DNA from 3 places in the Paenibacillus sp. FSL W7-1088 genome. Region 1 is predicted to be linked to each of the others. Evidence: predicted binding sites of a transcription regulator. Region 1 holds the regulator's gene; each other region holds the start of a gene.
The links. Region 1 encodes LexA, which represses DNA repair genes until DNA is damaged. Its sites were predicted from a motif close to CGAACATATGTTCG; they were not measured.
Positions count from the first base shown of each region.

Region 1 (2,278 bases):
AGGACAAATTTGGAGACGATGTGTTGCAAAATGCTGATTTTCCGCACATTGTCAACGCACGTAACTTTGATCGTTTAGCGGTGTTACTCCAAGATGGCAAAGCAATGATTGGTGGACGATCTGAACGTGATCAGCTGCTCATTGAACCAACAGTACTGGGGGAAGTGGATTGGAAATCCCCAGTGATGCAAGAGGAGATCTTTGGTCCAATCCTTCCTGTGTTTAAGTATACTGATCTTAACCCGATGCTAGATGAGATTGTTCGCCGTCCAAAACCACTGGCATTATACCTCTTCACGCAAAATGATAATCTGCAGAATCAGGTTCTGAATCAAGTTTCTTTTGGTGGTGGTTGTATTAATGACACATTGTCTCATATGACATCACATTATCTTCCGTTCGGCGGCGTAGGAGAAAGTGGAATGGGTTCTTACCATGGTCATCAGAGTTTTGATGTGTTCTCTCATCATAAGAGCATTCTTAGACGCAGCGAATAGTCGTTAACGTAGAATAATATAAGTAATATGTAGAAAAAAGAGGTTGTCCCGGAACGGGACAACCTCTTTAAGTATCTTATTGTGAAACATCTGAACAACATCAATACATATTAATGAATATCACGGAAAAGGCCAATGACTTTGCCGAGGATGCTAACGTGTTTCAAACGCAACGGTTCAAAAGTCGAATTTTCCGGTTGAAGACGAATATGATCTTTTTCTTTGTAGAACGTTTTTACCGTTGCTTCATCGTCTTCAGTCATGGCTACTACGATGTCGCCGTTATCCGCAGTTTGCTGCTGACGTACAATAACATAGTCTCCGTTAACAATGCCTGCTTCAACCATACTGTCACCCACGACCGAAAGCATAAATACTTTCTGATCGCCTACATAATGCGTAGGAAGAGGGAAGTAATCTTCGATATTTTCTGTTGCTGTGATTGGAACCCCTGCAGTAACTTTACCCACGACTGGAATGCGAGCAACGCTGTGAGCAAACTGATGTGAATGCTCTGACTCTTCCTGGCTGAGAAGTTCAATGGCTCTTGGTTTGGTTGGGTCGCGTCTAATCAGACCTTTCTTCTCCAAACGATCCAGATGTCCATGTACTGTAGAGCTGGAAGCCAACCCAACGGCCTCACCAATTTCGCGTACGGAAGGAGGATACCCCTTCAACCGGACTTCATTGCGTATAAACTCCAGAATAGCCTGTTGCCTGCTGGATATCTTCGACATACCGTATCAACCCCATTTTAGTAACGTTTGGGAAAATTATAACATAGAACCTCCGTTCGTACAAACATAAGTTCTAAATAAAATGCCATAAAATCAATGTTTTTTTGCAAATTAAGATGAAAAATTTCTTTTAGTCTAATCAAATACTGCAAATGACAGTTCCCATACAATAGAAGAAAGATAATGGAATGTAGGATGTTACAAAAAAAAGCGAACAATTGTTCTAAAAAGTTATTGTACAAAACAAGTGTTCGTGTTATATTGATTTCAACGGATAGGAACAAACGTTTGGAGGTCGATATTTAATGAGATATTCTACTTATCAAAGCATTTACGAACCGGTGCATTCAGAAGTGGTTGAAACGAACATAAGGAATTTTAAGAAGGTTTTTGCAAAAGGTAATGTCCCAACATGGGTCTTGAAATTAATAATCGTAAGCTTAATTATACTGGTTGGATGCAGTACAGTATTGACAGTGTTTGCTGGTAATGAAAATGATCTGTTGCCTGGCGGGAAGATAGCAGTTTCACAAGGAGATACACTATGGAGTATATCATTGAATCACAAACCGGAAACAATGGATACACGTATATATATAGAAGCAATTAAGAAAGTCAATCAACTTGGATCAACTTCAATACAAGTGGGGCAAGTCTTAATACTGCCTCAATTCACACAATAAAACTGCATATTCACACGCATTAATGCGTGTCAGCTTGACAAGCTGCCCTTATCATGTCAAAGTTAATATGACTTTGTATTTTTGGAGGGGACAAGCTTGGATATAGATAGTCTGGTAGCACGTATTAATGAATTGGCTCGCAAGCAAAAATCTACTGGATTGACAGAGGAAGAGCTCGCTGAACGTGCCAAGCTTAGAGAAATCTATTTGAATAACATTCGAAGCAATTTCAGACAACAACTGGATTCGATTGAAATCGTAGATGATGAGAACGATCAAGGCCACCAAGGCAAACTCAAACATTAAGGAAACCTAATGATATCATTATGATATTTAGGTTTCTTCCTGTTATCTAGAGGTT
Region 1 is NZ_CP150216.1:4,396,700-4,398,977, reverse strand. It holds gene MKY42_RS19675 (aldehyde dehydrogenase) at 1-497, shown strand, start outside; gene lexA (transcriptional repressor LexA) at 608-1,234, opposite strand; gene MKY42_RS19665 (LysM peptidoglycan-binding domain-containing protein) at 1,540-1,917, shown strand; gene MKY42_RS19660 (DUF896 domain-containing protein) at 2,014-2,223, shown strand.

Region 2 (2,278 bases), 780 kb from region 1:
GCAGGATGGTACGCAGCAGCTGCTTCCTGTGAATAAAAGCGGCAAGGTTGTGACGTTCCCTTATTGGGATGGGGCCACTGTGCTGGAATGTTTCTCCCATACCGGCAGCTTCACATTGAACGCCTGCAAATATGGAGCCAAAAAAGTAACCTGCCTGGATATCTCAGAGCATGCGATTGAAAGTGCACGTACCAACGTAGAACTGAACGGGTTTACAGACCGGGTTGAATTTGTCGTTGCGGATGCATTCCAATACTTGCGTGAGCAGGTGAAAGGCCTCGATGAGCGTAACGTACGTGCACGTGCTGGCGAACAGAAAGTGGATACGTCCAAAGCGCTAGCAGCCGGTGGCAAAACATTTGATGTGGTCATCCTCGACCCACCAGCCTTTGCCAAAACGAAATCAGCAGTCAAAGGCGCATGCCGTGGATATAAGGACATCAATCTGCAAGGAATGAAACTGGTGAATGAGGGCGGGTATTTGGTAACGGCAAGCTGTTCATACCACATGCGTCCGGATCTCTTCCTGGAAACCATTGCGGATGCAGCCGAGGATGCAGGCAAAGTGCTTCGTCTAATCGACTGGAAAGCAGCTGGTAAGGATCACCCACAAATTTTGGGGGTAGACGAAGGTCATTACCTGAAATTTGCCATCTTCGAAGTACGCAGCAAAAAGAATTAATCGAGCGATATCAGTATTGGATCGTTCATCTATTTTGGCAAAGAGGGGCTGTCTCAAAAGGAATTCCACTTCGCTCCATGCGCTAACGAACCTATCACATCTTAACAGGTGGATTATCAACGGTTGCCAGATTTAACGAACCTCAGTCACGCTATTCCGTCATCAAACGGTGTCAAAACATAAAAAATGGATCGAATCGCCGAAATAACGTCTCTGTGATTCGTTAGATCTTAGATCTGGGCTAATGGGAGCGCATAGCGTGTCTCAGGTTCATTAGTACAAAATAACGCTAACAAGGGATGTCCTCTGTCATATTCATGACTTATGGGATATCCCCTTTTTGCTATGCTCATGCAAAAGCTCTCTGGAATTGCCGGATAGTGGCAAACGTATGTTCCGAACCAAGTCAGATATGTTATACTGGGAATTAAAATCTTGTTCGTGATGGTTTGGAGGATTAAACATGTCCGTACGCTTTGTTATTGGCCGGGCAGGCAGCGGCAAGAGTGCGCTGATTACCCGGGAAATCACATCCCTGCTTCAAAAGGAACCACAAGGTAAACCACTGATTCTGCTAGTCCCGGAACAGAGTTCGTTTCGAACCGAACAGTCGCTGGTTTCTTCTGGTGCTATTAAAGGTACCATGCGTGCTGAAGTGCTTGGTTTTCGCCGATTGGCCTATCGGGTCATGCAGGAGGCAGGTGGTTCTGCCCGTATTCCCATTGGAGCTGAAGGCAAAAAAATGCTGCTCTACAAAGTGCTCCAGCGTCGTAAGGAAGAATTGAAGCTGTTTGGAGCATCGGGCAGTCAGCTGGGATTTATAGGAGATTTAAATGATTTATACAGTGAGTTTAAACGTTATGAACTTGACCCTACTTCACTGGAAGAAGGACTTTCCGCAATGAATACTTCCTCTTCTGCACCGATTCTGGGAGACAAGCTGCATGACTTGCTTCTTATATACCGTGACTATGAAAAGGAATTAACCGAACTATATATCGATGATGAAGACACGTTGACTGAACTGACAGAGCGATTGCCGGAGAGTAGGTTGCTGCAAGATGCAGAGATCTGGATCGATGGATTTCAGGGATTTACCCCGCAGGAAATGAGTGTCATTGGAAGACTGATGCTGCAAGCTTCTTCCGTTACAATTGCATTGACGTTGGATCATGCATACGACCACGGCGCACTTCCAGGAGAATTGGAACTGTTCCATCCCACAGCAAGTGCATACGCACGTCTCAAAGGCATGGCCGAGGATCTGGGTGTCCTTAATGAGACAACGGTGCTTCAACCGGAAGTTTTGCCGAGATATGAGGGCAGTCCTGGACTGGCCCATTTGGAGGCTGGCTTTGATCGCAGAGTTCGCTGGAAGAGTGAGGGGCGTGATGCAGGTGTCCGACTTTACGCTGCTGAGAACCGCCGGGCTGAGATGGAAGGAGCACTTCGTGAGATGCGTCGTCTGGCGCAAGATGAAGGTGCGCGTTATCGAGATATGGCAGTGCTTGTTCGTCAGTTGGATACATATGCCGACATTGCTGAGCCCCTATTCAGGGACTATGGCGTGCCTGTCTTTCTGGATCGGAGAAGAAA
Region 2 is NZ_CP150216.1:5,180,935-5,183,212, reverse strand. It holds gene MKY42_RS23390 (class I SAM-dependent rRNA methyltransferase) at 1-682, shown strand, start outside; gene addB (helicase-exonuclease AddAB subunit AddB) at 1,146-2,278, shown strand, end outside.
Region 2: a site for LexA is predicted at 1,067-1,080, ahead of addB (helicase-exonuclease AddAB subunit AddB). Genes of this name have one in related genera too.

Region 3 (2,278 bases), 1.7 Mb from region 1:
GAAACAATGTCCGGCCTCTCACTAATAGTAATCATACCAACAGCCCCTGCCCATTCGGACAGAGGCTGTTGGACAGCGCGAGCACACACTGGACCCTTCTTAGCTAGATCGAGCCAAGCTCAATCAGATAAGTACGGAATCCAGAGGATTACTCGTTAATTTCAAATAATTCTTGCTCTTCTGCCGCTTCTTTTTGTTGATCTTCAGTCGTAGGTGCAGGAACTGCAGTAGTCAGGTTGCTGGCTTCACGAATTTTTTGTTCAATTACTTGAGCAATATCTGCATGCTCTTTCATGAACTGCTTCGCGTTCTCACGTCCTTGACCTAAACGCTCACCTTCGTAAGAATACCACGCACCACTTTTGTTAACGATGTCCAGCTCTGTACCAATGTCAATGATACTGCCTTCTCTCGAAATACCTTCACCGTACATAATGTCCACTTCCGCTTGTTTAAACGGTGGTGCCACTTTATTTTTCACAACTTTGATACGGGTACGGTTACCCGTGATGTCATTGCCTGACTTGATACTCTCAATACGACGTACATCCAGACGTACTGTAGAATAGAATTTCAGGGCACGACCACCAGGTGTTGTCTCCGGGTTACCAAACATAACACCGACTTTTTCACGAAGCTGGTTGATAAAGATTGCGATGGTTTTGGATTTGCTGATTGCACCAGACAGTTTACGCAGCGCCTGAGACATCAGACGTGCTTGCAAACCGACATGGGAATCCCCCATTTCGCCTTCAATTTCCGCTTTTGGTACCAATGCAGCAACTGAGTCAATAACGACAATATCGACAGCGCCACTACGTACAAGCGCTTCTGCGATTTCAAGCCCTTGCTCACCCGTATCTGGCTGGGACAGAAGCAACTCATCAATGTTAACACCCAGTTTGCTTGCGTATTGCGGGTCAAGAGCATGCTCTGCATCGATAAATGCAGCTTGTCCACCCACCCGTTGTACTTCAGCAATCGCATGCAACGCTACCGTTGTTTTACCGGAGGATTCTGGTCCATATATTTCAACAATACGGCCTTTAGGCAAGCCGCCTGTTCCTAATGCAATATCCAGAGCCAAGGAACCGCTGGGGATTATTTCCACTTGCATGTGAGTAGACTCACCCAGTTTCATGATGGATCCTTTACCAAATTGCTTCTCTATTTGACGGAGCGCCATATCAAGCGCGGCACGACGGTCTGACAATAAGCTCACACCCTTTACTGTTTATAATATAATGATACCTTGTTTTAACACGTTTGCCAAGCTTTTTTTCGAACATACATTCGTTTTTTTTGTGAAGGCCGAGGCGCCTCTTCCTCAAGGAAACTTTCCATTAAACAGAAAAAAGAACCGTAAACAAGGCTGTAAAGCCTGATTTTACGGTTCTTCCGTCTTCCTTTATTATACTTGCTTGCCTTGGTAAATGCAATCCGAGCTGTGAACTAGTCCATCTCCACAAGCTTGCGCCACAAACGATAAAGAATCGCTTTCGCTGAACGGATCCGAACCGTCTCCCGATTACCATTAATGCGCAGTTCATGAATTTCTGTCTCTTTACCACGCTCTGCCAGAGCGATGAAGACAAGTCCTGGCGGTTTGCGTTCGGAGTAACCCGGACCCGCAACACCTGTAACCGACAGACCGAAGTCCGCATCCCCAATCATGCGAATCTGCTCTGCGAGCACTTTAGCCACTTCCGGACTCACTGCGCCCGGTGCATCTTCACCTTCCAGATAGGAATGCGGCACATGGAGCAGCTTTTCCTTAATTTCATTGGAGTAACATACAATTCCGCCCTTAAGCATCGACGCACTGCCAGGAACTGATGTCAGACTCTGCATGACCAGCCCTCCTGTGCAGCTCTCAGCCGCGCTAAGGGTCAGACCCATATCAGACATCATAGTAACAATTGTGTACTCTATAGGCACATCCTCGTTCGCGTAGAGATGCTCTGGCAATCGTTCCCGAATCTGAACTTCCATTGCATCCAGCTTCAGCTTTGCCTCACTCTCACTTGGAGCCTTTGTAGATACACGTACCGTAACTTCTCCCTCACTTGCATAAGGAGCAATGGTAGGATCTGTCTGTGTATCAATCAGATCTAGGAGTCGGTCTTCCAATGCCGATTCGCCGATGCCTGCAAACTTCAGCATTTTTGAGTAGATCGGCATTTCTTCTGTCAGTACATGCTGGAACAGCCAAGGCTTAACTTCCTGTTCAAACATAGGAATCAGCTCTTTCGGCGGTCCAGGCATCACTACATAATGC
Region 3 is NZ_CP150216.1:2,682,010-2,684,287, reverse strand. It holds gene recA (recombinase RecA) at 149-1,213, opposite strand; gene MKY42_RS12345 (competence/damage-inducible protein A) at 1,453-2,278, opposite strand, start outside.
Region 3: a site for LexA is predicted at 1,283-1,296, ahead of recA (recombinase RecA). Genes of this name have one in related genera too.